4 regions of the Marinomonas sp. genome follow, and region 1 is predicted to be linked to each of the others. Evidence: predicted binding sites of a transcription regulator. Region 1 holds the regulator's gene; each other region holds the start of a gene.

Region 1 (7,408 bases):
ACCAAGAACCACTGTACGAGTGGTCGCTTTACCAATTCCCTCAGAGGTAGGAACACATTCATACCCTTGATAAACGGCTATCCAAGTAACAACCACTGAAAAACATAACGCCTTGATAAGACCATTCAAAATATCAGTGTCAAAATACACAGACTGCTGCATTGATGACCAAAACGCACCATCATAAACACCCAACCATTGAACTGAGACAAGATGCCCACCAAGAATACCAGATGCAGAAAAGATCAAACTCAAGATCGGCAAACAAATCACGCCAGCAATAAAGCGAGGCGCAATCACGCGTCTCAAAGGATCAACCCCCATCATTTCAAAACTGGAGAGTTGCTCAGTTGCTTTCATCAAACCAATTTCAGCCGTTAAAGACGAACCTGCACGCCCAGCAAAAAGCAGCGCAGTTACCACAGGAGAAAGCTCCCTCAATAAAGAAAGCGCCAACAACTGACCAACCGCTTCTTCAGAGCCAAACTTCGCCAAAATGCTATAACCTTGAAGTGACAAAACCATGCCAATAAAAGCACCAGAAACAACAATAATAACGAGAGATAAAACCCCAACAGAATAAAGCTGCTTTACCAACAAATTAATAGATTCTTTAAACCGAACCGGCACTCTAAAAATACTTTGCACCAAGAAAATCCCAGCACGACCAACAGCCTCAAGCCAATCCAATAGCGACGCCCCTAATAACCCAATACTTTTCATGAAGTCACCCTATCAGAGATATTTTCTTCTGGATAATGGAAAGGAACTGGACCATCTGGCTCGCCGTTTAAAAACTGCTTCACTTCAGGGTCATCAGAAGCCCGAATTTCATCAGCAGAACCTTCAGCGATAACTCGCCCGCCAGCCAAAATACAGACATGATCGGCAATAGAAAGAGACTCTTCAACATCATGAGAAACAAGAACAGACGTCATATTTGCAGAGTCATTTAGCTGACGTATTAACTTCACCAGAACACCTTTCGAAATAGGATCTTGCCCAGTAAACGGCTCGTCATACATTACAAGCTCAGGATCTAGAGCAATCGCTCGAGCCAATGCAACTCGCCTCGCCATCCCTCCAGATAACTCAGACGGCATCAAATCAGCAGCGCCGCGCAAACCGACGCTATAAAGCTTTTTCGCAACGATATTCGCTATCGTCTTAGCATCTAGTTTAGTGTGCTCTTCCATGGGAAAAGCAATATTCTCAGCAACAGACATATCGCTAAACAAAGCACCACTCTGAAAAAGCATGCCCATTTTCCTACGCACTTTATAAAGCTCAGAACGAGATAACGCGTGAACATTTTGCCCATCAACCAAAATAGTGCCCGAATCAGGAGCGAGTTGCGCAGCGATCAAACGCAGCAACGTTGTTTTACCAGTTCCACTTGGCCCCATTACTGCTGTTATTTTGCCTCGTGGAATAGTGAGAGAAACGTGCTCGTAAATTGCACGGTCTCCCCTAAAAAAACTAACATCTTGGACTGTTATATAAGCATCTACCACTGACACACCTTTTTAATCCCTATAGAATATCGACCGATACTACCATCGCCCCTAGATAAATAAAATCACAGAGCAGCCAAATCTACCTTGTTTATAAGATCAAGCCTTGAATTTCAACGTCAAACCTCATTAAATGGTAGCCCCTGTATCTATGAGTAATATCAATACCATGCTGTTGTTTTCCATCGCCCTGGTCGTAGGGCTTGTTTTACTGGTTATAAGCTCCGACAAATTTATCGAGCACGCCGCTCTTGTAGCAGAAAAACTAAACGTAAACCCAATGATAATAGGGATTACGCTAGTAGCCTTTGGCACATCGGCACCAGAAATGGTCGTTTCTGCAATCGCGGCTCTCGACAATGCGCCCGAAATTGCCGTTGGTAACGTTCTTGGCTCTAATATTGCCAATATCGCTCTTGTTTTTGGTATTACTCTTCTATTCTCCGCTATTCCAATTGCATCTGGACTCTCGACCAAAGAAGTTCCTCTTGTATTAGCCATCACTCTTCTAGCAGGCTTTTTACTAATTGATCAAACACTTAGTGTATGGGATGGAGTCATACTCGTCGCGGCTTTCATTGCTGTCCTGATCATACTATTAAAAGGCAGCAAGGATTTAGAAAGCGACTTAAAAGAAGGCCTTCCTGAAGACGATGGAACCTCTGCCAGTAAATCTTTCATCATTGCAATCATCGGACTTGCTGTATTAATAGGCAGTTCCAAACTTCTTGTGTGGGGTGCAATAGGCATTGCAACGGCACTGGGAGTCAGCGAACTAGTAATAGGCCTTACTATTGTCGCTGTCGGCACCAGCCTACCCGAACTAGCCGCTTCCGTAAGCAGCGTAAGAAAAGGCCATCACGACATCGCAATTGGCAATATTTTAGGATCAAACATCTTCAACTTGGCCACTGTATTGCCCTTACCAGCCCTTATTGCACCGGGATTAGTGGATGAAAGTGTTATAAATCGAGATTTCCCTTGGGTGCTAGGCTTAACGGCCGCACTTGCGCTTGCTATTTTCATCTTCAGAAAAACCAAAGGTAACAGCATACCTAGATGGGTAGGTATCCCTCTCATAGCGTCTTATGGTGTTTATTTGTTTATTATTAGTACAAATGGTTCAGTGTGATGTCTTTATTTGAAAAATTCACAAAACCAAAAAACCTAATAATTACTGGAGTAGCTTTAATATTAGCGGCCTCTCTAGGCTGGTATGGGGTAATGCCAAAACCAAACCTTGTTGAAACAGACTCATTAAGTAGCTCACCAGACTATTTCATCACCAAAGTGAAAGTAAAAGAATTCGACATAGATGGCACCCTTATAGAAACTTTAGATGCCGAAAAGACGCTACATTACATCACAAAATCGAGAACACTATTAGAAAAGCCCTACATTGAACGCCAATCTAAATCAGGACATTGGAGTGCAAAAGCAGATAAAGGGGTTATTGAAGACGGAAGTAATGATATTCTATTAACCGTAGACGCCGAGGCAACTAAAAGATACCTTCAATCAGAAGACATCAAGCTAAGCGCTGACAGCATTCATTATTTAGACAAAGACCAGTCATTAACCAGCTATGGGAATCCAATACTTGTCTCCTCTCAAGGAGAAACTTCCGCTGACAAAATTACAACCTTCATAAATTCAGAAGAAGTCGTGATGACAGGATCTGTACGAGGAAAATATGAAACAATTCATTAACTTCAGTGTATTGGTTACATCAGCTATGTTTGCTCATTATAGCTATGCACTCCCTGATGACATAAATAAGCCACTAGAAGTCCAAGCTGATGAAGCACAGTTCGATCAAAATTCTGGCGAGGCCATCTATAAAGGTAACGTCTTTGTTAAACAAGGATCCATTGAAATCCACGCCGAATATCTAAAAATATCGACTGATGCCAACACTCGAAAATTCAGCAGTTTAGAAGCAACAGGCACACCTGCAAAATTCAGTCAACAAATAGACTGGAGCGGCAACATTGTGATCAGTAAAGGAAACGAAATCCATTACTCAACAAGCGAATCGAAATTGGAAATTTTTGGCAAAGGCTTCTTAAGTCGAATGCAAAATTCCATCACTGCAGATTACATTCTATATATGATCCAAGATGGAACCTTCAGTGCAGAGAAAAAAGATTCAGGGCGGGTAACCATGACATTGCAACCGCAAGCACCAGAATCCAAACCAGCGCCTGAGGCCAAAAAATAAATGGCTATTTTAGAAGCAAAACACTTAGCAAAAAGCTATAAGAAACGCCAAGTCGTAAAAGATGTGTCTATTTCAGTTGAGTCTGGCCAGGCTGTTGGCTTATTAGGCCCAAATGGTGCAGGTAAAACCACTTGTTTTTATATGATAGTGGGAATGGTTGCGAACGATGCTGGCGGTATATTTATTGATGGGCAAGACATCACAAATGATGTCATGCATACCCGAGCCCAAAAAGGCATTGGCTACCTTCCACAAGAAGCCTCTATTTTTCGTAAAATGTCAGTTGAAGATAATATCTTAGCCATTTTAGAAACCCGAAAAAAACTAACAAAAGCAATGCAATTAGAAAGACTTGAAGAACTCTTAGAAGAATTTCATATCACCCATATTCGTACTAACCTTGGCATGGCGTTATCAGGCGGAGAAAGACGTAGAGTAGAAATCGCAAGAGCGGTTGCGATGAACCCTAAATTCATCCTACTTGATGAGCCCTTTGCCGGCGTAGATCCAATTTCGGTCGGAGACATAAAACACATTATTAAACACCTCCAAGAAAGTGGAATAGGTGTTCTAATTACCGATCACAATGTTAGAGAAACATTAGACATCTGTGATAAAGCTTACATTGTTGGCAATGGCTACATCATCGCATCTGGAGATGCAAATACAGTCATCAACAATGAACAAGTAAAAAAGGTCTATTTAGGCGACGACTTCCGCCTGTAACCCCTTATCATTGCAGTAGAAAGGGAGTAGTATGCATAACTCGTTCCAATTCATTCAAATAGAAGAAAGAGTTGCTCCATGAAGCAGTCTTTACAATTAAAGCTCGGCCAACAACTGACCATGACACCACAGCTGCAACAAGCCATTCGCTTGCTTCAGCTTTCTACGTTGGATTTAAAGCAAGAAATACATGAGTTCCTTGAATCTAATCCACTACTTGAGCTTGACGACGACGAACAAACACATAGTGACATCCCCGCTAGCATAGAATCAAAAAGTGCGACAGACACAAACATCGATAATAGCGAAGAAGCACGTGTAGAATCAGAGTGGACAGAAAGCATTCCTGAAGAGCTATCAATAGACAGTAACTGGGATGACACTTACCAAAGCTCAGCGGCCGCAGTTAGTGACCATAATAGTTATGAAGGTGATGGCGACTTTGAAAGCCGCAACGCACCGGCAGAAAGCATCCAAGATCACCTTATCTGGCAGCTAAACTTAACCCACATGTCGGATCGAGATATTGAAATCGCTTACGCTATCATTGAATGCGTTCAACCTGATGGCTACCTAAGCATTTCTCCCGATGACATTTGGGAATCCCTTGGCACTGAACTAGAAGATTTAGACATAGAAGAAGTCATCGCTGTGCAACACAGATTGCAACACTTTGATCCTGTTGGCGTATGCTCAATTGATCTACGCGACTGCCTTCTTGTGCAACTAGAAGCATTCCAGAGCCACCCGCTATACAAGAGCACCTACAATCTCATTGATCATTATCTGCCTCTATTAGGCAATCGAGACTTTACTCAGTTAAGCCGTAAAACAAAATTAAAGGACGAAGCATTAAAAGAAGTCGTCAATTTGATTCAACAGCTCAATCCACGCCCAGGCTCAGTAATTGATGCCGACGATACAGATTACGTTATTCCTGATGTCACCGTGAAAAAGCGTCATGATGTATGGCAAGTTGAATTAAACAATGACGCTTTACCGCCCATTAAAATAAATGAAACCTACTCTGCAATGGCGAGCACCGCGGCAACAGCCGAAGACGCAACTTACATAAAGACCTCTCTCCAAGAAGCTAAATGGTTTATGAAGAGCTTGCAAAGCCGCAACGAAACGCTATTGAAAGTCGCTAGCTGCATTGTAAGTCGACAAATCGATTTCTTCGAACTAGGTGAAGAAGCTATGAAACCCATGGTTCTTCACGATGTTGCCGAAGAAGTCGGCATGCATGAATCAACCATTTCTAGGGTAACAACACAGAAATACATGCACACACCAAAAGGTATTTTTGAGCTGAAATATTTTTTCTCAAGCCATGTAAATACTGCCTCTGGTGGAGAATGTTCTTCTACAGCAATACGAGCTATGATTAAAAAGCTTGTATCTGATGAGCCAGCAAAAAAACCGTTAAGTGATAACAAACTAGCTGCTATTTTAGCAGACCAAGGCATACAGGTTGCTCGACGTACTGTAGCCAAATATCGAGAGGCGATGAACATCCCTCCTTCCAATGAACGAAAACGACTGATCTAACGGAAAACATTTTATCATGTCATTGAAATCATTATTAAAAGCGGAACTCGTTCTCGCAAAACAAGATATCGTCAGTAAAAAACGTGTGCTCGAAAGCATTGCCGAAGTCGCGTCCAACCGACTTCATTGTGACAACGAAGCGGTATATGACGCATTACTCGGTAGAGAGAAGCTAGGCAGTACAGGCATAGGCAATGGCATCGCCATACCACATTGTCGCCTAGAATCCGCAAATCATACCGCTATTGTTATTATGTCACTACAACACCCTATTGGTTTCGATTCTATCGATAAAAGAGCAGTCGACTTAATATTTGCATTAATTGTTCCGCCTCACGAGTGCGACCAACACCTTGCGACACTAGCTCAAATAGCAGAACTAGCTCAATCCCCCGAATCATTGGATAAATTGCGCGCTGCACAAACGAATGAAGAATTATTCAATATATTTGACTCACTAATATAGGAAAAAAGCATGCAGGAAGAGTCCATCACAATCATAAATAAACTTGGCTTGCATGCTCGCGCTGCAGGCAAACTAGTTGAAACCACCTCTCGCTTCTCTTGCGATATTACCATTGAAAAAGATGGGCGTAATGTTGACGGAAAAAGCATTATGGCCATGATGATGCTTGCAGCAGGAAAAGGCACAGAAATTCGCGTTAAAACCAATGGTGAAGACGAGAGCGATGCGATTAAGGCGGTTATAGAATTAATCAATAACCGTTTTGGTGAAGACGAGTAAGGGCCTTATGTCAGAGCAAAACACCCTTAATCATCTACAAACGGTCACCGAATCGCTCGAATCTGGTACCACAATGCAAATCCGTTATCTACTTAACGGCGCTTTGCCTGCTCAAGATGTTGCTCGACTATTAGAATCGTCCCCTCCCAAAGAACGTAAACTTCTTTGGGAATTAATTGAAGCCAAAAATGAAGGTGAAGTACTTCAATACCTAAGCGAAGATATTGGCGTACAATTCATGAAAAACATGGATACAGAGCGACTTATCGCCGTATCCGAACATTTTGAAAGCGATGACCTTGCTGATTTACTTCAACACCTACCAGAAAAGATCGTAAAAGAAGTTCTTGCGTCAATGTCCACGCAAGATAGAGCAAGAGTTGAAGCACTACTAAGCTACTCGGAAGATTCTGCCGGCGGCTTGATGAACACGGACACCATCACCATACGTCCGAATATTACTATTGATCTGGTTTTTCGCTATTTACGCAGACACTCAACACTACCAGATATGACAGACAGCCTACTCGTTGTCAGCCGCTCAGATCGCCTTTTAGGCACACTGCCACTCACCAAATTACTAGTATCCGATATTAGCGCCACCGTACGCGATATTATGGAAACAGAATTCACTGTCATTGATGCAGACAC
Region 2 (7,408 bases), 1.3 Mb from region 1:
AAAAGATTATCGAATTCAAAACGCCCGCCAACTACCCAAGCGTTATCGCCCATTAGCTGCTGAATTTCGACACCAATTGGATTGTATAAATAAGTTTGCTGGCTTTTGTAGCCAACGACAGAAGTGGAAGATATATCATTGCTAGAATCAACGGTTGAACGACGATAACCCAAACCTAAATACGGCGTGAGACGATAAGAATCATTCACATAAAAGGCTCGCCCCATCATGCTGCGCAATTCATATAATTCATCTTTTATGCCTTTTATCTCACCAGCTCCCTTATAATTCACATCGCCACTGGCATGAGACAAATCAACCAAAAGGACGGTAAAAGGAAAATAAGCAGAATATCGCGCATTAATACCAGACGTCCTTCCCCGCTGAGAAACACCGCCTGTTTCAGAATAATCAATAGAAGAAATATGCGGCCCTAATTCTAAATCGAAACCACGGGACTCAGCCAAAGAAATGGAACCAAATAACATAAGAAAAAGCATAAACAATATTCTAAACATCCATTTTTTCCTCTATATTTATTGTTAGCTTTTTATCACGAATACGAGAAATAACCTACTCCCTGACATGGCTAATTAATTAAGAAGACACCGCCATAGATAACGTCTTCTCCATTTTCCGATAACTCAACGATTCCATTAAGTGTGCTCTGGTAACGGGAGAATCGCTTAAATCTGCCAAAGTAAGCGCGACTTTTAAGACTCGATGGTAGGCACGAGCCGAGAGCTTTAACTTTTCCAACGCCTGTTGCATGAACCGCTTATCGTCATCACTTAACGCACAAATGACTTCTAACTGACGGCCACTTAGTAACGCATTTTGCACCCCTTGACGTGATCTTTGTATCGCAACGGCGCGCTCTACTCGCTCACGAACACTATCGCTGCATTCTCCTTCTTCTTGAGCGTTCACCAAGACATTAGAAGGTAGAGGCGGAACTTCTACGTGTAGATCGATACGATCCAAAAACGGCGCTGAAAGTTTTTTGAGGTATTTTTGGCTGGCGCTGGATTGGTAATAGTCCTGCCCGCCATTATAAGCTTCATTGCTGGCGTTCATCGCTGCGACCAGTTGGAAGCGAGCAGGAAAAGACATCTGCCCACGCGCACGGGAAATATGCACTTCACCGTTTTCTAAAGGCTCACGCAGTACTTCTAATACTTTGCGATCAAATTCTGGAAGTTCATCAAGGAAGAGTACACCACAATGTGCCAACGAGGCTTCACCTGGCTTAGGGATTGAACCACCTCCCACCAACGCCGCAGCAGAACAAGAGTGATGCGGTGACCGAAACGGACGTTCGGACCAATGCCAATCAAGTCCCATTTTTCGCCCTGCTACCGATTGAACAGACGCCACAGCCAGTGCTTCGGCTTCAGTCATAGCAGGCATTATGCTTGGTAAGCGTGACGCCAACATGGTTTTGCCTGTTCCTGCTGGACCAATAAATAATAGATTATGCCCACCCGCTGCGGCGACTTCTAAGGCTCTTCGAGCTTGATATTGGCCTTTTACATCGCGCATGTCTTTATGATCCAAAGGTAAAGGCTCGGTGGGTTTTGAAACACAAGCAGATAAAGCGGTTTGTTTCAAAAGATGCGCAGTGACTTGTGTTAAGTGTTTGGCAAAAACAGCATTGCCTTCCACCGATGCGGCTTCTTGCTGATTATCTTCCGGTAAAATCAGTTGACGATTCGCCTGATGACAAGCAATGGCCGATGGCAATAAACCGGGCACGCCACGAATATCACCCGACAGAGCCAACTCACCGATAAACTCTGTGTCTCGAAGATTCAAATCTCCGAGTTGCCCAGACGCAACTAATACGCTGATAGCAATGGCCAAATCATATCGGCCGCCCTCTTTGGGTAAATCTGCTGGTGCTAGGTTAATGGTGACACGTCGGGTGGGAAATTCAAAATGGCTGTTGATTATCGCGCTACGCACACGATCTTTTGCTTCTCGAACGGCCGCTTCAGGAAGCCCCACAATATTTAGAGAAGGCAGTCCGTTTGATATATGAGTCTCGACTGTTACTAGCGGGGAGGACACGCCCACACGGGCACGACTATAAATAGTGGCTAAACTCATGATCACTCCTTGATCAAATTATTTGTCTGGTACTTTATTACATGAGAAGCAATCCAGCTTGTCACTTTTTTCGTATCTGTATTTCATTCAGTTTATAAGGTTACAAAATCCCAATGCACCAAATAAACCCCAACAAACTTCTGCTGTCAAAATGGACATCTACATCACCGCAACAAAAAGAGAAGCATTTCATTGTCACAAAATTGATTCGGGATGAAGAGAACATCGTTACCGAATGTATTCTTGAAGCCGTTATCAATAAAAACCAATATCAATTAGCTTGGCAATCACTGACCTCTTCTGAAGACTGGCTTCAAGGCTGGAAATAATCAGTGCGACCTTAAAAAACTAGTCGTTCTTTTCTAGCTCATTTAAGCGCGCTTCCAATACAGCCAATTTTTCACGGTACTTGGCTAACATTGCAGCTTGCACTTCAAACTCTTCACGGGTGACCAAGTCCATTTTGTTTAATGTATTACGAGCCACTTCGTGAAGTTGTGCCTGAATCTCTTCTTTTGGCAACTTACCCAATGTTTCTGCTGCTTGTCCTAATCCGGTTCCAAGCTGCTTTATAAATTGATCAATCATGTCATTCTCTTTTTTTGCATTTACAATACTTAATAGTATAGAAGCCTAAGTAAGGTGCAAACAAGTTCTCGATTGCACATCTTTATATCAATGCCCTTTTATAAACACTCAGCCCCATTAAATCGCCTCTTTTTTGTGCATAAAATAAAACTTCGCTGGTTTTTAGCAAAGCAAATCCTCTAAATAAGGCACGCACAACCATTAAAGCTAAAGGTCTGTTTTCTAAGCAGAAGCAATAAGATAGAGACCTCATCTACCAATACACCGACTTTTAACTACTCATTTGCACCAAGTTAACGCAACAATCAACTAAGACACCCCAATATGCCGCACTAAATAAAGCCATCTGATGCTCTTTTTAATTTCGAAAAGTCGACAAAATCCTTACAAAGCCTTTGTTACAAGGGCGCGCCCATATATGGCACGCATATTGAATAAAGTTTAAGTACCTGCGATACGACAATAAAACTGACTTTTAAAGGAGACAGTGGGTATGAAGCTTATAACTGCCATCATCAAGCCATTTAAACTCGATGATGTTCGAGAAGCACTTTCTGAAATCGGCGTTCAAGGTATCACCGTAACAGAAGTGAAAGGTTTCGGACGTCAAAAAGGCCACACAGAACTATACCGCGGCGCTGAATATGTAGTGGATTTTTTACCTAAGGTAAAAATCGAACTTGCCATTGCAGACGAAATGACCGACCAAGTGGTTGAAGCCATTACTGGCGCGGCAAACACTGGCAAAATCGGCGACGGTAAGATCTTTATCGTTAACCTTGAACAAGCGGTTCGTATTCGTACCGGCGAGACTGGTGTAGAAGCAGTTTAACCACTGCTCGAATTATACAAGCCTTTAGGGGGGCGAAACATGCAAGATCAAATTTTTCACTTACAATATGCGATGGACACCTTTTATTTCTTGGTGTGTGGCGCACTGGTTATGTGGATGGCAGCTGGATTTGCCATGTTGGAAGCGGGTTTAGTACGCGCTAAAAACACCACTGAAATTCTTACCAAGAACGTGGCTTTGTTTGCCATTTCTTGCATCATGTACCTAGTTTGCGGTTACGCCATCATGTATGGTGGCGAGTGGTTCCTTACAGGTATTCAAGACGTAGATGTTGCTTCTACTCTAACGGACTTTGCTGGCCGTGAAGGTGGATTCGAAGGCGGCGCAATCTACTCTGGTGCTTCTGATTTCTTCTTCCAAGTTGTGTTCGTTGCAACAGCAATGTCTATCGTATCTGGTGCGGTTGCTGAACGAATGAAGCTTTGGTCTTTCCTTATTTTTGCGGTTGTGATGACAGGTTTCATCTATCCAATGGAAGGTAACTGGACTTGGGGCGGCGGTTCTGTATTCGGTATGTTTAGCCTTGGCGACCTAGGTTTCACTGACTTCGCAGGTTCCGGTATCGTTCACATGGCAGGTGCTTCTGCAGCACTAGCGGGTGTCTTGGTACTTGGCGCTCGTAAAGGAAAATACGGTCCTAACGGAGAAGTTCGTGCCATTCCTGGTGCTAACCTTCCACTAGCGACGCTAGGTACATTCATCCTTTGGATGGGTTGGTTCGGTTTCAATGGTGGTTCTGTACTAAAACTTGGCGATATCGCAAATGCTAACTCTGTTGCCATGGTGTTCTTGAACACCAATGCAGCAGCGGCTGGTGGCGCAATCGGCGCTCTTATCCTTGCTAGAATCTTATTCGGTAAAGCCGATCTAACCATGCTTCTAAACGGCGCATTGGCTGGTTTGGTTGCCATCACAGCTGGCCCTGATACACCGTCGGCTCTGGGTGCAACGCTTATCGGTCTTGTTGGTGGTTTGATTGTTGTTGTGTCTATCCTGACTCTAGACAAGCTTAAAATCGATGATCCAGTGGGCGCGATCTCTGTTCACGGTGTTGTGGGTCTTTGGGGCTTGCTAGCGGTGCCACTAACTAACGATGGCACGACGTTCGGCGGACAAATCGCAGGTGCTCTTACTATCTTCGTTTGGGTATTCGTTTCTAGCCTAGTGGTTTGGTTAATCATCAAAGCCATCATGGGTGTTCGAGTAAGCGAAGAAGAAGAATGCGAAGGTGTCGATCTTTCTGAATGTGGTATGGAAGCGTACCCAGAGTTCAGCAAGAATTAATAGCACTTCATAAAACCTAGACGTTTTAATATCAAAACCCTCGCTTCGGCGGGGGTTTCTTTTTATATCCCTTATTGAGTCCGCGTTATACGCCCTAATAACATATTCATAGCTTACTTACTCACACCGATACGCGTTATCATGAGCAATACATAAGACCGATTTATAGAGGCCAGCATGCAGCACGACGATTTACATTTAACCATTCGTAACCTTACCAACGACGACTACGACGAAATAAAAGTATTAATGGATAAGGTCTATCACGATATTGGTGGCTCATGGCCGGAACATACCATTCACAAGCTAATCAAAGATTTTCCTGAAGGACAAATCTGCCTAGAAGATCACGGCAAAATTGTCGGTTTAGCCTTGTCTGTTCAGGTCAGCTATCAGCGTTTTAGTAACCCACATACTTATGATGATCTTATTGATCAAAAAGAAAATATTTTAAACGATGCTCGTGGCGATGCTATGTATGGCCTAGATGTGTTGATCTCGCCAGAATATCGCGGCTACCGACTTGGCCGTCGTTTATACGAAGCAAGAAAAGAACTGTGTCGTCAACATAATCTACGTGCCATTTTGGCTGGTGGGCGCATTCCAAATTATCACGAACATGCTCACGAAATGAATGCAGCGGAATACTTAGAAGCGGTACGTGAACGTAAAATTTACGACCCCATTCTGACTTTCCAATTGTCTAACGATTTCCAAGTGACTCGTTTGCTAAAACGCTACATGCCTGAAGATGAAAAATCTCAAGGCTACGCAACCTTGTTGGAATGGAAAAATATCTTCTTCGAACCCGATACTAACGTGATTCGCTCACGTAAAACCCAAGTTCGTATCGGTGCGATTCAGTGGCAAATGCGTGAAGTAGAAAGCGTTGACGAGTTACTAAAGCAAGTCGAATACTTTATCGATGCGGTATCCGATTATAAAAGTGACTTTGTTTTATTCCCTGAATTTTTCAATGCACCATTGATCGGACTAAGCCCTGACCAAAGCAACCAAACCGAGGCTATCCGCTTCTTGGCCAGCTTCACTGAACGCTTTATCAATGAAATGTCGCAGTTTGCGGTCAGCTATAACATCAACGTCATCACCGGCTCCATGCCAGTAATCGAAGACGAGACTGTTTATAACGTTAGTTACCTATGTCGTCGTGATGGCACAGTGGAAGAGCAAAAGAAAATCCACATCACACCTCATGAGCGTCGCGATTGGGTGATTGAAGGTGGTAACGAATTACGTGTTTTCAATACCGATGCTGGCCGAGTGGGCATCTTGATTTGTTACGATGTGGAATTCCCTGAATTGGGTCGTCTACTCGCGGAACAAGATATGGATATTTTGTTTGTGCCATTCTGGACAGACACCAAAAACGGTTACCTGCGCGTACGTCGTTGTGCTCAAGCACGCGCCATTGAAAACGAATGTTATGTGGTTATTTGTGGTAGCTGTGGCAACCTTCCACAGGTAGAAAACCTAGACATTCAGTATGCACAAAGCTCTGTATTTTCGCCTTCTGATTTCTCTTATCCACATGATGCGGTTATGGCAGAAACCACGCCAAATACTGAAATGATCATGTTCTCGGATCTGGATTTAGATAAGCTTAAATTGACTCGCAGCGAAGGTTCAGTGAACAACCTAAAAGACCGTCGTACCGATCTTTACTCAGTAAATTGGAAAAAATCGAAATAAGCGAAGCCGCTTTTTCCTGTGATAACATGGACGTTATCGCGACATTTTAAAGAGACCTATCATGGCCAAAGCAAAAACCGCCTTTGTATGCAATGAATGCGGAGCCGACTACGCAAAATGGCAAGGACAATGCCAAGCCTGTGGCGCTTGGAATTCCCTATCCGAAATTCGTCTTACTTCTAGTAAAACCTCTGCTCGCGTTTCCGCCAGCCAAGATCCACGTTATCAAGGTTACGCTGGCGCCGTAACTGGCATCCAAAACTTATCCGATGTGGATTTGGGCGATGTACCTCGCTTTAGTTCCGGTGCCAATGAATTCGACCGAGTATTAGGCGGTGGATTGGTTCCCGGTGGTGTGGTGCTGATTGGTGGACATCCAGGCGCGGGGAAAAGTACCTTATTACTGCAAACCATGTGCTGGCTCGCGCAACAACAAACGGCTTTATATGTGACGGGGGAAGAATCCCTTCAACAGGTCGCCATGCGAGCCCAACGCCTTGGTTTACCAACGCAAAATCTAAAAATGCTATCGGAAACTAATGTTGAAGCAATTTTAACCATCGCTCAGCAAGTCAAACCCAAAGTCATGGTTATCGACTCGATCCAAGTCATGCATTTAGATGGTGTAGAGTCTGCACCCGGCAGCGTGTCGCAAGTCCGAGAAAGTGCCGCTGTTTTGACACGTTTCGCCAAACAAACCCAAACCGCCGTATTGCTCGTCGGTCATGTCACTAAAGACGGTTCTTTGGCTGGGCCAAAAGTACTTGAGCACATGGTGGATTGTTCTGTGTTATTAGAAGGCTCTGAAGATTCACGCTTTCGTACCCTTCGCGGTATGAAAAACCGCTTTGGCGCCGTGAATGA
Region 3 (7,408 bases), 1.0 Mb from region 1:
ACCACTGGCACTGCCAGCCGCGTAAAGCTTATCAATACAGAATTCAGAACGATGGGTGTTACCTGTGATGTCGACCAACAAGTTACGCATCAAACGATCGGCTAACCAAGGTTCATCGACTAAACCAGACGGCATGTTCTGGAAAGCAATTTCCATTTCATACAAGGCTTCATCGCGACCTTCATCTGGACGAGGTGCTTGGCTGGTTGGGCCAATGAACATACCTGAGAAAAGATAAGATAAACCTGGATGATGCTGCCAGAACGTCACTAAACTCTGTAACAACTCAGGGCGGCGCAACAGCGGGCTGTCTGCTGGTGTGCGACCACCCAGTGTCACGTGATTACCACCACCAGTGCCAGTATGGCGACCATCAAGCATGAATTTTTCTGCGCCAAGGCGAGAAAGATAGGCTTGGTGATATAAGGTCTCGGTATTGTGAACCAGTTCTTTCCAGCTCGCCGCAGGATGAATGTTCACCTCGATAACAGCTGGATCTGGTGTGATCAAGAACTTCTGCAAGCGCGGATCTTTTGGAGGCTCGTAACCTTCGACAACGATAGGTTTATCAAGGGTTTTCGCAACCGACTCAAGGTGTTCAAGAACCTCGACAAAATGCTCAAGATGCGTCATTGGCGGCATGAATACATGCAAGCGGCCATCACGTGGTTCGATACACAAGGTCGTACGAATCACGTTTTTCAGTGTTTTTTCTGGTGCTAGCTTTTCAGGTCTAGAAATGGGCGCTACTGACTTCTTAGCGAAATGTTGCTTGGCAACACTGTCTAATACCGCGTTGTCTTTTTTGTTCGCCAAAGGTTGGCGAGGATCAAATGGGTCACGCTCAGGAATGCGATCTTCTTCAGCTTGCGCTGGCAAAGAATTCAATGGCAAACGATAACCCATTGGGCTGTCACCCGGAATTAAGGTGATAACGTCACTGCGCATTGGCCAAAGTGAGCTGTTCCAACGATTATTTACCGTATCGAATTCTAGCGGTAGTACGAAGCCAGTCGTGGTGCTTAAGCCACGGCTAAGCAGTTTTGCTAGACGACGGCGTTCTAAATCGTCTTTTAAATCGGCTTTTGTTGGGTCGGCATCGGCTGGAAGGGATTGTTCCATCCATAAATAATACAGGGTGTCTTCGTAGGTGCTTTGAAGATATTGCTTATCTAGTGCCAGTTTTTCACACAACAATTCGCCAAACGCTTGGGCGTCTTTGATGGTGTGTTTGTAGTCTTTGTCTACACGAGCCAAATATTTTGGATCATTCCACAAGGCTTCGCCGTCAGTACGCCAGAAACAACCCAGAGCCCAACGCGGTACTTCTTCGCCCGGATACCATTTGCCTTGGCCATAATGAAGTAGGCCGTTAGCACCGAATTCTTGCTTCATTTTGATCAGCAAGTCTTTGGCTAGTTTGAGTTTTTCTGCGCCCAATGCGCCTGTGTTCCACTGTTCCGAATCCATGTCATCGATGGAGACAAACGTTGGTTCTCCACCCATTGTTAGACGAACGTCGCCGTCTTCAAGCTGTTTGTCCACCGCAAAACCTAAGGCTTTGATGGTGTCCCATTCGCCTTCGGCATAGGGTTTGGTCACACGTGGATCTTCATGGATACGAGTAACAATGTTGCTGTAGCTAAACTCACACTCACATTCGTCAACAAAGCCTGTAATCGGTGCAGCTGAAGCTGGTTCTGGTGTACAAGCCAGAGGAATATGACCTTCGCCAGCGAATAGGCCTGAAGTAGGATCTAAGCCAACCCAGCCTGCACCCGGTAAAAACACTTCACACCATGCGTGTAAGTCAGTGAAATCTTCTTCTGGGCCAGATGGGCCGTCGAGTGCTTTCACGTCAGACGTTAACTGAACCAGATAACCAGACGCGAAGCGTGCCGCTAAACCAAGGCTACGAAGGATCTGCACCAATAACCAAGAGGTGTCTCGGCAAGAGCCTTTTTTAAGGGTTAAGGTTTCTTCGCAGGTTTGAACGCCGGGCTCTAAACGAATGCCGTAACCAATGTCAGCTGCTAAGCGGCTATTAATCGCAACGAGAAAATCATTGATTGGCGTATTTTTACGATCAACTGTTGATAGCCATTTATCCAATAACGGGCAAGACTCGGTGACTTGTAAGTAAGGATCTAGCTCTTTTTTAAGGGCTTTGTCGTAGGCAAATGGATATTCTTCCGCGTAGCTTTCCACGAAGAAATCGAATGGGTTGATGACCGTCATATCGGCGATCACTTCCACGTAAAACTCTAGCTTATTGGTTTTTTCAGGAAACACTAAGCGAGTTTGGAAGTTGCCAAACGGGTCTTGTTGTACATTGATAAAATGTGTTTCAGGCAAGACTTTGAGGGAATATGCATGAATTTTTGTACGTGAGTGCGCCGCCGGTTGCAGTCTTAAAACATGGGGAGCCACGTTGATAAAACGATCAAACTCGTAGGTAGTCTTGTGCTGTATTGCGACTCTAATGGTCATGCAGCGTCTCCTTGCCGAAAATGAAACCAGTTTTCGGTGATCTGGTGATTTATTTCGATAATGGCAATCTGTATATCGTTGAGATGATTATGGAAGTCTTTATCCAAATCTTCTGAACTATTGATTGGGTAATCAAATTCTAAAAGCTTATCTACCTGAGCGGTAATCAAACCAGCACGTGGTAATTTTGTTGCCGCTTCACCTATTTGACCTAAGCAATAAGCTAGAGATCGTGGGAAACAAGGATCATTCATCAAGAATGTCGTGGCTTTTGCTCCGTTTATAGAGGTTCTTACGGTGCGGCGATAATCCAAATACGCACTTTGGGACTTTAATACTTTTGACCACGTCACTTGGCCAAGTTGAATTCGTGCTTCTGGTTCGGACTGCAGCATTAAAGACACCGCCGCATCAAGAATACGAGTTCCCATGTCGGCACGTTCTAAATAGCGGCCCATAATGAGAAAGTGCCAGCCAGAATCACGCCTCATGGCGCCAGCAAAGAGGCCGATGATTTTTTGACAGCCTTCAATAATGGTATTCAAGAAAAGATGTCGTTCTGAACGGTTAATCCCTTGCTTTATATTCTGTTGTGCGTATAGATCCAGTTCGTTTATTAGTTCCCATGTTTCTTTAGGAACCGCATCACGAGTGGTACGGATATTTTCTCGGACCATTTTTAATGATGACAACATGGAGCTTGAGTTTGTGTCATCGGCCAAAAGAAATTTCACTACGTTGCGTTCGTCTTTGACTTTATAGCGTTGTTCGAAGATTTCTTCGCCACTGAGTATCTCGATTAAGTTATACCAAGATACTTCGATGTTTTTTGGAAGGTCGAATAATAGGTCGTCATAAACACTGACCAAGCGGGCTGTGTTTTCAACGCGTTCCAAATACCGTGCGCTCCAATATAAGCGTTCTGCGACTCTAGATAACATGATTAGTGCCCCTTTGTTTCTACAATCCAAGTGTCTTTACTACCACCACCTTGTGACGAATTAACGACCAAGGAACCTTTTTTCATGGCAACACGGGTAAGCCCGCCTGTAGTGACGTAGGTTTCCTTCGCTTGCAAGATGAATGGACGAAGGTCTAGGTGACGAGGCTCTAAGATCCCTTTGGATATAAGCGTTGGTGCGGTGGATAATTTCAACGTTGGTTGAGCAATGTAATTACGCGGGTTTTTAGTGATTAACTCGGCAAACAGTGCTTGTTCTTTTTTGGTTGAATGAGGACCGACTAACATGCCGTAACCGCCAGATTCGTTGGCTGGTTTAATCACCAATTTATCTAGGTTGGCAAGAACGTAGGCGCGCTGTTCTGGATCGTCACATAAGAAGGTTTCGACGTTGTTAAGAATCGGCTCTTCGTTCAAGTAATAACGAATAATGTCTGGCACATAAGCGTAAACCACTTTGTCATCGGCAACCCCCGCCCCTGGCGCGTTTGCCAGTGCAACATTACCTGCTCGCCATGCGCGCATTAGACCTGCAACGCCTAGGACAGATTCTGGATCAAAGGCTTCTGGATCGATGAATAAATCGTCAATACGACGATAAATAACATCCACACGCTCTGGCCCATCGATGGTTTTCATGTAGACGCAGTCGTCATTGTCGACAAATAAATCGCTGCCTTCTACTAGTTCAGCGCCCATTTGTTGCGCCAAGAAAGCGTGTTCAAAATAGGCAGAGTTATAAATGCCAGGTGTTAATACTACGATTTCTGGGTTTTCTATGTCTCTTGGCGATAAAGACGCCAAGGTGTCAAACAATTGCGAGGTATAAGAATCGACTGGCAAGATGGATTCGTTTTCAAATAATTCAGGTAGAACTCGCTTTGTTATGGCTCGGTTTTCCAACATGTAAGATACGCCAGAAGGTACGCGTAGGTTATCTTCTAAAACAAAGAAGTCGCCATTTTCATCTCGCACTAAATCGGTACCACAAATATGCGCCCAGACGCCGTAGGCTGGTGAAACGCCAACGCATTCAGGTCTAAAGTTTTTGGAATCTTTGATGATGTGTTCTGGGATGATGCCGTCTTTGATGACGTTTTGGTCGTGGTAGAGGTCGTTGATGAAAAGGTTAAGAGCGGTGAGTCGTTGTTTTAATCCTGCTTCAGCTATTTTCCAATCTGAGGCTTCTATGGTTCTGGGGACAATATCGAAGGGCCATGCTCTGTCTATATTGCCTTCTTCTGTGTAGACCGTGAAGCTGATGCCCATCTCTTGTATCGTTGCTTCTGCGGTGAGGCGTCTTTTTTCTAGCTCGTCTTCTGAAAGACTGTCTAAATACCCCAAGAGTTGTTTTGCTGGAGATCTTGGGGCGCCTTTGTCATCTATTAACTCGTCAAAAAAATCAGATGACTGATAATGGCTGGTTAGTTTTTCCATGTATACCTCGTTCTCTTTATCAAGCCGGAGGTGGGTGCCTTAAACTTGCACACATTTTGTGGGCTTTTTTGTGCATCCGCCCCACATTGGGGAGACTTCTTTAGTTTGTAAGCTTGAACCTAGCCATATCATTACCTTGATTTACTAGGTTGCTCATAATGTTTTCGCACTACTGAGAGAATAAAGCAAGGATCGAGCCATAGTATTTGAAAAGTATTTTCACATTTTTTGTTCCATTCTAAGTGATATAGATCGGTTTTATTTGGACAGGAATTCGCTACTATGACGCTTTAATTCTTGCAAAAGCATCATCAACAAAGAGGAAAGGTGAGTGGGACAGGTTAATCGTGTTGTGATTGCTGGAGCAGGTATTGGTGGCTTGTGTGCTGCGTTGGCTTTGGCTAAGCAAGGTGTTCAAGTTGTGGTGTGTGAACAAGCCACGAGTCTTGGTGAGGTTGGCGCCGGTCTGCAAATTAGTCCTAATGCTTTAAAAGTATTGCGCCAACTGGGTTTGGAGTATGAGTTAAGTCAGTTCGCTTTTGTTCCTCAGCATGCCGCCATTCGAGATTATAAAACGGGTGAATACTACCTAAAATCCTCTTTGGGCAAGCAAGCTGAGGCTCGTTATGGTGCACCTTACTGGCATTTGCATCGTGCTGATTTACACCAGGTTTTAGCTGAAGCGTGTGCACAAGCAGGCGTTGAATTGGTATTGAATGCTGTAGTAACCGGTTATCGTGAAAATACTGAGCTCAAGCAAGTTTATTTATTGCTCGATGATGGTCGTGAAGTTGGTGCCGATCTGCTGATCGGGGCGGACGGTATTCGTTCAAAAGTGCGTGAGCAAATGCTAGGACAAGAACGCCCAATTTTTATGGGACAAGTGGCATGGCGTGGCGTTATTCCTGTGAGTGATCTGACGGTGGATGTTAAACCTGATGCCTGTATTTGGGCTGGACCGGGCCGACATTTTGTTAGCTATTATTTGCGTGGTGGCGATTATGTAAACTTCGTTGCCGTGGAAGAACGCAGCGATTGGCAATCGGAGTCATGGCGTGAAGAAGGCGATGTTGGCGAGTTAAAACGTGCTTTTGCTGATTGGCACCCTGAAGTGAGTGAATTAATAAAGTCCGCGAGCAGTACGTTTTTGTGGGCATTAAACGGTCGTGATGAGCTTCCAATGTGGCACAAAAGTCGAGTGGTTTTGTTGGGCGATGCTTGTCATCCCATGTTGCCTTTCATGGCGCAAGGCGCTGCGATGGCGATTGAAGACGCATATGTTTTAGCTAAGTGTTTGTCCCGCTTTGAGCTTAGTGATGCCTTGTTTAAATACGAGCAAATTCGTAAACCCCGCGCGACTAAGGTTCAGCAAATGTCCAAAGCTAATGCTGGCTTATATCACATACATGGTGGCGCTCTAGGTAAGATGAAGTTAAAAGTGCTGCAAGCCGCTGGCCGCTTTGTTCCTAATGTTATCCAGTCTAAGTTAGATGCTGTGTATGGTTATGATGTGACTAAGGATTGAGTGCTATGAGCGGGAGGCTATTAGTGAGGTTATATAAGGGCGCTTTATAAATATGTAAGAAAAGAGTCTATTTTGTTGTTTTATGCTCTACACTTTTCCTTTGAGTTGTAATCATCTATGGTGAATAGGTTGCTTGACGGCTGTTTAGCGGTCGTTTTGCTTCTTATTTCCTGAATTAAACAAACGAATTAAATGAACGAATTTAAACTCGAAGGGATTGTGTCATATGATTGTTCTCTCGGTACTGTTCTTAGTCATTGGTTTGGCTTTGCTATTAGGTGGTGGCTGGCTCCTATCTCTTGATGGCAGCCTTTATTATGTTGTTGCAGGCGTTGCTTTTATCGCCGTTGCTTTGTTGTTAAGAAAGCGTAATAAAATCGCCAATCTTATTTATGCTCTATTGTTGGTTGGCACCTTAATCTGGTCAATTATGGAATCAGGCTTAAGTTGGTGGCCTCTAGCAACACGAATGGGGCTTTTCTTAGTACTCGCTATTCCTCTTCTCTTGTTGGCTTTCTTTAAACGTAAAAGTGGCGGACGTTTGTTGTTTCCAGTTTGGTTAGCGACGGCTTTGGTCACCATCTCACCTCTATTTATGATGTCGCCTACAACTGTTGAAGGCACAATAACGCGTTCAGTGAGCATGCCTGATGCCGATACTGGTGATGTTACTCAGGGTGAGTGGAACGCTTACGGACGTAGTAATTTAGGTCAGCGATTCTCGCCATTGGCTCAAATTACACCGGATAATGCAGATCAGCTTCAAGTCGCTTGGCAATATCAAACTGGCGATAAAAAAGGCCCGAAAGATGTGGGAGAAACAACTTACGAAGCAACGCCATTGAAGCTCGGTAATGCTCTTTATGTCTGTACTCCACACAACTGGATTGTGGCATTAGATGCGGATACAGGTGAAGAACAATGGGTTTACGATGCGAAAGTGCCGGCAGAAAGTCAGCGTCAACATCAGACCTGTCGGGGTGTGTCTTATTTAC
Region 4 (7,408 bases), 200 kb from region 1:
TTTCATTCGCCACACCACGACGGTGAACCGGCGCGCCCATACCGTTGAAAACAGGTAAATCCAGCCACGAAAAGTCAGGCGTAAAACCAATACACCAAATGATGCTGGTAATGCCAGACGCGGCTAAATCCAAGTTTTCACGTTCTTCTTTTGGCTCCCACACTGGCTGATAAGGCGGTTCAACGGGGGCATCAATACCATTTTTTTCGATATAAGCATCGATGCGCGCATTGATGTTTTTGTAAGTATCGTCAGCGGCGTCTAAATTCGCGGCTAAGTTGGGTTTGAAAATAAATTGGCCATCTTGGTAATTTTCCATCAAACCAAACAGCTCCATGCCTTCCAAGGCAAATTTACGCAGATCAATTTCTCGACCGCCGTCGCGCCCTGTCACATAGTGGTTGGTGTTATCACGAACCCCTTCACGCAATGGATGTTCATCCACAGACTTTTGGTAATAGCCCATGTCATCCAGCCATTCCACCACATCTTTACCGCGATATAGGCGAGCAACACGCGGTGCATTGCCAGTCGCCAGAAAGACTTTTTTACCATCAATATGCAGATCTTCGGCGATTTGCGCACCGGATTGACCCGACCCCACCACCAGCACTGCACCATCAGGCAATTGCTGTGAGTTTTTATATTGATTAGAGTGAATCTGAAGTACGCTTTCTGGAATGCGCTCAGCCATACGAGGAATAATCGGCTTCAAGTAGCCACCAGAGGCAATCACCACTTGGTCGCCCGTAAATTCCCCTTTTGTGGTAACTACATGGAATTGACCGTTATCCAGTTTGCTAACTTTTTCAACGCTCACGCCTTCTAAAATTGGCGGTTTAACTTTGGCCGCGAAACGATCCAGATAACCAATGATCTCTTCTCGCTTCATAAAGCCTTTTGGATCATTTCCATCATAAGGATGGTTTGGCAGTTCACATTGCCAATTAGGTGTCACCAAGGTGAAGGAATCCCAGCGTTGGGTTTTCCAGCTGTGCATCATGGTGTTTTTTTCAAAAATCAGATGGTCAATATCTTGCTCTTGCAAGCAAGCACTCATGGACAAACCGGCTTGACCACCGCCGACAATTAATACGGAATAATGAGTTGGTTGGCTGTTTTGTGCAGTAGGCATAATGGTTTCCTCTAATCGATAAATCGTGTGACTTTCACAGATGCATTAGGTGTTGTTTCATAACTGGCGCAGCGTGTCTTGATGACACCGAGCTGATCCATGGCACTAGAACAGGCATAGCCGAAACGCTCACGAACACGATTGCTCGCCGCGTTAAGTGCCGTTTCACTGGTCGCCAAAAATTCGTTTAAGGGATACTCTTTTCCCGCACTAAAGTGATCTTTAATGACACTGGATGGGTAATAACAGGCTTCGGTTTTACCATCAGGCCAAACCACTTCAAATTGCACTACAGGCATAACATCCTCTCTTTTTCGCGCGAATCTTGCTTATCTTGTCGAAAGCCTAAAAAGGCCGCTTGTTCAAAGTCCCAAAAGGTGACGTTTTGACCTTCGTCTATCACCTCAATGGAAGGTCGTTCTGTCACATGTCCCATCGCGGCGGCATGAATGTCTCGGCTTTGAAAAAGCGCCACCACATCATCCACCTTGTCGACTGGACAAGTCATGACAAAACCAAAACTTGGGAAAGCGCACAGCCAATCTGACCAACTCACTTGATCGGGTTTTGGGATCTGCTGCAAAAACACATCCGCACCTTTTTGCGAGCAATCCATAAACATGGCTAAGGTGCCCAACAGCCCTGCTTGGCTGATGTCTTTACAGCCTGTCAGCCAGCCTTTTTCAGCCAATAACGGCAGCAACTCTAGGTCGCCTCGCAACCGTTCAGCGGGGGCGTTCGTCGTGGCATTCCAATTAAGATACGGCAGACGAAACGCGCCTCGCTGATCCATGGCAACCACAATGGCGTCGCCAGTATTGGCATCGAAACTGGTTAACACTTCATTGGCATGACCCAAAATTGAAACAGCTAACTGTGTGGTCTTGCTGTTATGGCTGGTATGACCACCGACAACAGGCACGCCATAAGTCGAAGAAGCCGCTTTCATACCGGCAAAAATTTGCGCACTGACGTCGTCCTGTGCACTCCACAAAGCATTTACCACGGCTTTTGCTCGACCGCCCATGGCGGCAATATCACTGAGGTTGACCATGACGCCACACCAACCTGCAAACCAAGGATCCTGTGCGACAAAATCGGGCAGAAAACCTTCTATCGCAAACAAGTCATAGCCGTTGGCGTTTTTCAGCACCGCAGTATCATCGCCATTTGAAAAACCCGACTGATTACGTTTTTCAAATGAAGATATAACCGGCGCTAACGCCACTTTTGATGCCACTCCGGGGTAATGGCGAACGGTCTCAATGAGTTGTTGAAGCATAGGACACCTCCCCAACACCATGCGCGAAATCGGATTTGATCAGATTGGGTTCCAAACCCAACAAATATGGGCTGATTTCTGTGTCTTTCACCGGACGACCAGAAACCCAAAAGCCTAAAGATGGCTGGCTCAATGGTGGATAATGCTCAAGATCGGCCTGCATTTTGGCGTGCTTCATGCCATGAATATCTTGATACCCTGTCGTTGCCCAATGCAGCCGCTTAAACAGCACTTCGTTCTGCTCTTGCACCGTGGCTAAAAAGGTATGACAACCTAAGGTATTGGCGCTGGACACGGCGAGGCGAATCAAACTCGCGCCCAATACGCCTTGGCGACGAAAGGTCTTTTTCACCGCCAAACGAGAGCCCCACCATAAACCGGGTTCTGGTTGGTGAATTCGCACTGTGCCGACCACTTCTTCTGGCATCCCTAAGATGGACGTGGTGACAATTAATGGCTGCGCGATCAGATCAATGTCGTCTCTATCATGTTCTTGGAACAAGCCTTGCTCTTCGCAGAACACTTCACGGCGAATGCGATTGGCTTGCTCAATTTCCCATGCATTCGTCGCCCATTTCACTTGAAATACACGACCTTGTTTAGACAGTGACATCGGCAGCTTCCTTTTCAAATCGAGACAGAGACGAGCAAGCACCACAGCGTGCGCAACCAGCTTTCACTTTGTCGGAAGTCATATGGAGATTCACCAATTCTTGCGCCAAAGGACGCAATACCGCCTCCATAAAAGACGCCGTTGGCGCAGGACGATCTTCTAACGGGGTACCAGAAATCGGCACAAAAGGCACCACGAAGGGATAAACGCCCATGGCAACCAGCTTGCGACAGGTGTCGATAATGGTTTCTTCTGTGTCACCAAGGCCTGCCAGAATATAAGTGCTCACTTGGCCTCGCCCAAACACCGCTACGGCGTCTTCAAAGGCTTGAAAATACTCATCCAAAGACACTTCCGATTTGCCCGGTGTAATAGTGTTGCGTAGCTCAGGGGTAATCACTTCTAAATGCATGCCTAACGAGTCAATGCCCGCGTCTTTCATGCGTTGATACCAAATCGGGTCTTTTGGTGGCTCACATTGACCTTGAATCGGCACATCCACCACCGCTTTGATGCCCTTGGCGCTTTCGCACATGACTTTCGCCCCGCGATCCGCGCCAGCGGGCGTGCCTGTGGTCATGACAATGTGCTTAATGCCATCCAATTCCACCGCGGCTTTTGCCACTTCCGCTAATTGTTCCGGTGTTTTATGAGCAATGGTGCGCCCTGCTCGTAGCGATTGCCCGATGGAGCAAAACTGACACGCTTTACGACGGCTTTCGTAACGAATACAGGTTTGTAATACCGTGGTAGCAAGCACATCGGTGCTGTGCAAGGTGGCGATGTGTGAATAGGGAATGCCATCTGCGGTGGTTAATTTGTAAAATTCAGGGTCTTTAGCAAAAGTCACATCCGCCAGTGGAATACTGTTCGATAACAATTGAGAGACTGGCTTATTTTGTGCCGTATCGTCTGTATTATGAATACCTTCATCTGACATCTCTTCATTCGAAAGCGTAAACGGCGATGCCCATGCGGTTTGGGTATAAATCGGCACCATTAACGTGGTGCCATCCACTGTGATCGCTTGATGATCGGATGGACCCGCGCCACCACGGCGACTCACGTGCTCCTGATCCAACGAGGTCAGACGCAAGCCTTTGGTTTGTAACTCAGTTAGGAATTGAGATGCTTTCATTTTGAGTTGTGTCGTCATGTGACTCTCCTCCATTGAATGATTCAGGTAACACTGAGGTACGAAAAGTGTCTGGCTCAGACTCGGGTAAGCCTGCAACGTATTGGGATACTTGAGCATTCATTTGTAAGCTCAAAAGCTCAGGGCGTGCGTAATGTCCAACGGAATCCATCATGCGTTTGCGCTTATCGATCAAACGGAAATCCAAATCCGCGTAGATAAAACCTTCGCCTTCAGTCATCGATGGAACAAGGTGTTTGCCCTCTGGCGAAATGATCGCGGTATTGCAGCCATTTCTTAGGGCTTTTTGCATGGCTGGATCGGGCGTGATGCTTTGAATTTGAGCCTCGGTGAGCCAGCCGGTGGAATTAATCACGAAACAACCCGACTCTAAAGCATGATGACGAATAGTGACGTCCATTTGCTCGCCAAAGATCGGCCCCACTAACGACCCAGGAAATTGCGCGCAATGAATTTGCTCGTGTTGCGCCATTAATGAATAACGAGCCAATGGGTTGTAATGCTCCCAACACGCCAACGCGCCAATTCACCCTACTGCAGAATCAACCACTTTTAGACCCGAGGCATCACCTTGCCCCCAAATCATGCGCTCATGATAAGTCGGTGTGATTTTGCGACGCTTCAGAATCAGCTCGCCGGTTTTATCGAACACCAATTGGGTGTTGTATAAGCTGCCGTTATCGCGCTCATTCACGCCGACCACGACGACCATTTGACGCTCTTTGGCTTTGTGACCAATAGCTTCTGTCGTGGCACTCGGCACAACAACGGCTTCTTGGTACAAACGAAGATGCTCAGGGCCTTGACTAACAGGTGGCAGCACAAACGAAAAATAAGGGTAATAAGGCATGAAGGTTTCAGGAAAAACGATGAGCTCTACACCGCTCTCAGCCGCTTCATCAATCATATTCAGTACTTCGCGCAGCGTACCGGCCAAACTCTCCAAATCAGGAGAGATCTGGACGGCCGCGGCGCGAACGATTGGGTAATCACTCATCGCCGCGGCTCCTATTACATTGTCCAGGTATCAATGATCAACGCATTATCACGACGATGTAGAAGTTTAAGATCCAATACATCCAATGGATTAATCGGTCTGATTCCTTCGATCAAAGAACGTTCGCCGTGGCCATAAAGCGCTTGTAGGGCAAAACGACACGCGTAAACTTTCCCGCCTTCTGCCATGAATTTTTTCAACTGATTGTTGAAGTTCATGTGGCCTGGGAACGCTTCATCACCCAAAGTAGGAAAACCACGTTGTACCCCCAAATTCACCCCAGGGCCGTAAAGTAGAATACTGGTTTCGTAGCCTTTACGAAGAAGACGAGTGGCTTGCAGCATGTTCACAAAGCCAATGGAACCTTCAAAGGCAACCGTGTGAAAAGTCACTAAGGCTTTTTCTCCGGCTTCTGCTTTCACGTCTTCAAAGACTTTTTCTTCGTAATCAACTAGGAAATCACCATCTTTGTTCAGTGTGTGTGTTACTTCTGGCATGTTTTATCTCCGATCAAGTTGTTGTGTAAGAAACCGATGTGTTCAATTTCAACTTGAGTATTGCAACCGGAGTGCCAATGATCGTATGAAAAAAAGCAATCAATATGCGATAAAGCAAAACATGATTGAAAAAATTCACGAGAAATTTTTTAAAAAATAGATAAAACAGGTTTTAACCAAGATCTAGCCTAACTTCTTCTTCGCACTATAAAGTTTCATTATGTTTAGACAATCACCAATTGAGTGCAAAAAAAAGCCATAAACAACAATCAATTCATAAAAAAGCGAAGCACTCGTAGAGGCACTTATAGAGGCCTTTGCAAAAAAGATGGCTTTTAAAAGAAGTCATAAAGACTTGGAAAGGAGAATTAGAAAGACCTGAAAAGAAAAAAAGGCAGATTCACAGAACCCACCTCTCAATGAACATTGTTGATTAGACTATTTCTGAAACACAACGCCGGACTTTGGGCGCTCGTCCACCGTAAGTTCAAAAATGTCTGGACGCGAATAATGACCACATACATCCAAGTCATAACGAGCTTTAGGAATATCCGCAAGATCAATCGACGCGCTAAGTAAACCTTCTCTATCTTGCAATGGTCCAGCAAGCACATTGCCCATAGGATCGACAATAATACTGCCTCCACGGATCAAACGGCGTTGATTATCCCAATGAGGAATATCAATACCAAGTACTTCTGGCGAAGGCTGAATCTGACACGCGCTCACCACAAAGCAGCGGCCTTCGTGACCAATATGACGCATGGTGCTTTGCCAAATATCCCGCTCATCCACCGTTGGCGCACACCAAATATCCACGCCTTTGGCATACATGGCGGCACGTAATAACGGCATATGGTTTTCCCAACAGATAGCGCCGCCCAATCGCCCTGCTTGGCTTTCTACCACAGGTAAGGTCGAACCATCACCCAGCCCCCAAATAAGACGCTCCGTTCCGGTGGGCATGAGTTTACGATGTTTCGCTTCAAGGCCATTCTCTGGGGTAAAGTACAAAGACGTACAGTAGAGCGTGCTACCACTGCGTTCAATCACACCAATAACAATCGCCGCTTTGGTTCTTACTGATAACTCAGCCAAAGCATCGGTTTCCTCACCTGGGACCGTCACAGCGTTATCGAAATAAGCGGCAAATGTCTCGCGGCCTTCATCGATTCGATAACCTAGGTAAGTACCAAAGGTTTCTCCTTTAGGATAACCACCCAGCAAGGCTTCCGGCATCACCACCAGCTTGGATTGAGAGGCAATGATTTGCTCTTCAAAAGATAAGATATGCTCTAAAGTGCGAGCTTTGCCCTCAGGATGAGAGCCAATTTGTAATGCACAGACGATAAACGCTGACATAAATACTACCTCGTTAACGATGTTTTCTTGATGAAAGTATTGGTCACAAAACCTCTATTCAGAGTAAAGTCTTTTGATAAACTCCAACATCCCAATCCATGACTAAGCATTATGAATGACATCAATATTTCATCGACTGACATGAATTTGTTAAAAGTATTTGAAGCCCTGTACATAGAAGGCAGCGCCAGTCGGGCAGCGCAGACTCTTGGCCTCACTCAATCAACGGTGAGTGCCTCTTTGCGTCGACTGAGAACACTTTATAACGATCGTTTGTTTGTAAGAGAAGGCAAGGGATTAGCTCCAACGACCACAGCACATCAGCTAAAACCACTGATTTTTGATGCTCTCGATAAAATTCGTGAA

The links. Region 1 encodes sigma-54, which starts transcription at its own class of promoters, with help from an activator protein. Its sites were predicted from a motif close to TGGCACNNNNNTTGCTNT; they were not measured.
Region 2: glnK (P-II family nitrogen regulator) is a predicted target of sigma-54. The motif match lies at 3,117-3,134, and genes of this name have one in related genera.
Region 3: ACO05V_RS19935 (circularly permuted type 2 ATP-grasp protein) is a predicted target of sigma-54. The motif match lies at 5,071-5,088, and genes of this name have one in related genera.
Region 4: ACO05V_RS15825 (MSMEG_0572/Sll0783 family nitrogen starvation response protein) is a predicted target of sigma-54. The motif match lies at 5,740-5,757, and genes of this name have one in related genera.

Annotation. Positions count from the first base shown of each region.
Region 1 is NZ_OZ245329.1:3,115,136-3,122,543, forward strand. It holds gene mlaE (lipid asymmetry maintenance ABC transporter permease subunit MlaE) at 1-723, opposite strand, end outside; gene ACO05V_RS14820 (ABC transporter ATP-binding protein) at 720-1,520, opposite strand; gene ACO05V_RS14825 (calcium/sodium antiporter) at 1,666-2,646, shown strand; gene lptC (LPS export ABC transporter periplasmic protein LptC) at 2,646-3,224, shown strand; gene lptA (lipopolysaccharide transport periplasmic protein LptA) at 3,208-3,735, shown strand; gene lptB (LPS export ABC transporter ATP-binding protein) at 3,736-4,461, shown strand; gene ACO05V_RS14845 (RNA polymerase factor sigma-54) at 4,540-6,012, shown strand; gene ptsN (PTS IIA-like nitrogen regulatory protein PtsN) at 6,029-6,478, shown strand; gene ACO05V_RS14855 (HPr family phosphocarrier protein) at 6,488-6,757, shown strand; gene mgtE (magnesium transporter) at 6,765-7,408, shown strand, end outside.
Region 2 is NZ_OZ245329.1:4,384,305-4,391,712, forward strand. It holds gene ACO05V_RS20965 (hypothetical protein) at 1-518, opposite strand, end outside; gene ACO05V_RS20970 (YifB family Mg chelatase-like AAA ATPase) at 598-2,109, opposite strand; gene ACO05V_RS20975 (TIGR02450 family Trp-rich protein) at 2,223-2,438, shown strand; gene ACO05V_RS20980 (accessory factor UbiK family protein) at 2,458-2,697, opposite strand; gene glnK (P-II family nitrogen regulator) at 3,191-3,529, shown strand; gene ACO05V_RS20990 (ammonium transporter) at 3,569-4,834, shown strand; gene ACO05V_RS20995 (GNAT family N-acetyltransferase) at 5,012-6,544, shown strand; gene radA (DNA repair protein RadA) at 6,606-7,408, shown strand, end outside.
Region 3 is NZ_OZ245329.1:4,161,294-4,168,701, reverse strand. It holds gene ACO05V_RS19945 (DUF2126 domain-containing protein) at 1-2,490, opposite strand, end outside; gene ACO05V_RS19940 (alpha-E domain-containing protein) at 2,487-3,431, opposite strand; gene ACO05V_RS19935 (circularly permuted type 2 ATP-grasp protein) at 3,434-4,888, opposite strand; gene ACO05V_RS19930 (FAD-dependent monooxygenase) at 5,220-6,413, shown strand; gene ACO05V_RS19925 (glucose/quinate/shikimate family membrane-bound PQQ-dependent dehydrogenase) at 6,640-7,408, shown strand, end outside.
Region 4 is NZ_OZ245329.1:3,317,224-3,324,631, forward strand. It holds gene ACO05V_RS15795 (MSMEG_0569 family flavin-dependent oxidoreductase) at 1-1,135, opposite strand, end outside; gene ACO05V_RS15800 (MSMEG_0570 family nitrogen starvation response protein) at 1,147-1,434, opposite strand; gene ACO05V_RS15805 (sll0787 family AIR synthase-like protein) at 1,425-2,417, opposite strand; gene ACO05V_RS15810 (MSMEG_0567/Sll0786 family nitrogen starvation N-acetyltransferase) at 2,398-3,030, opposite strand; gene ACO05V_RS15815 (MSMEG_0568 family radical SAM protein) at 3,017-4,186, opposite strand; partial or broken gene ACO05V_RS15820 (Nit6803 family nitrilase) at 4,143-5,183, opposite strand; gene ACO05V_RS15825 (MSMEG_0572/Sll0783 family nitrogen starvation response protein) at 5,198-5,680, opposite strand; gene ACO05V_RS15830 (carbon-nitrogen hydrolase family protein) at 6,119-7,042, opposite strand; gene ACO05V_RS15835 (LysR substrate-binding domain-containing protein) at 7,154-7,408, shown strand, end outside.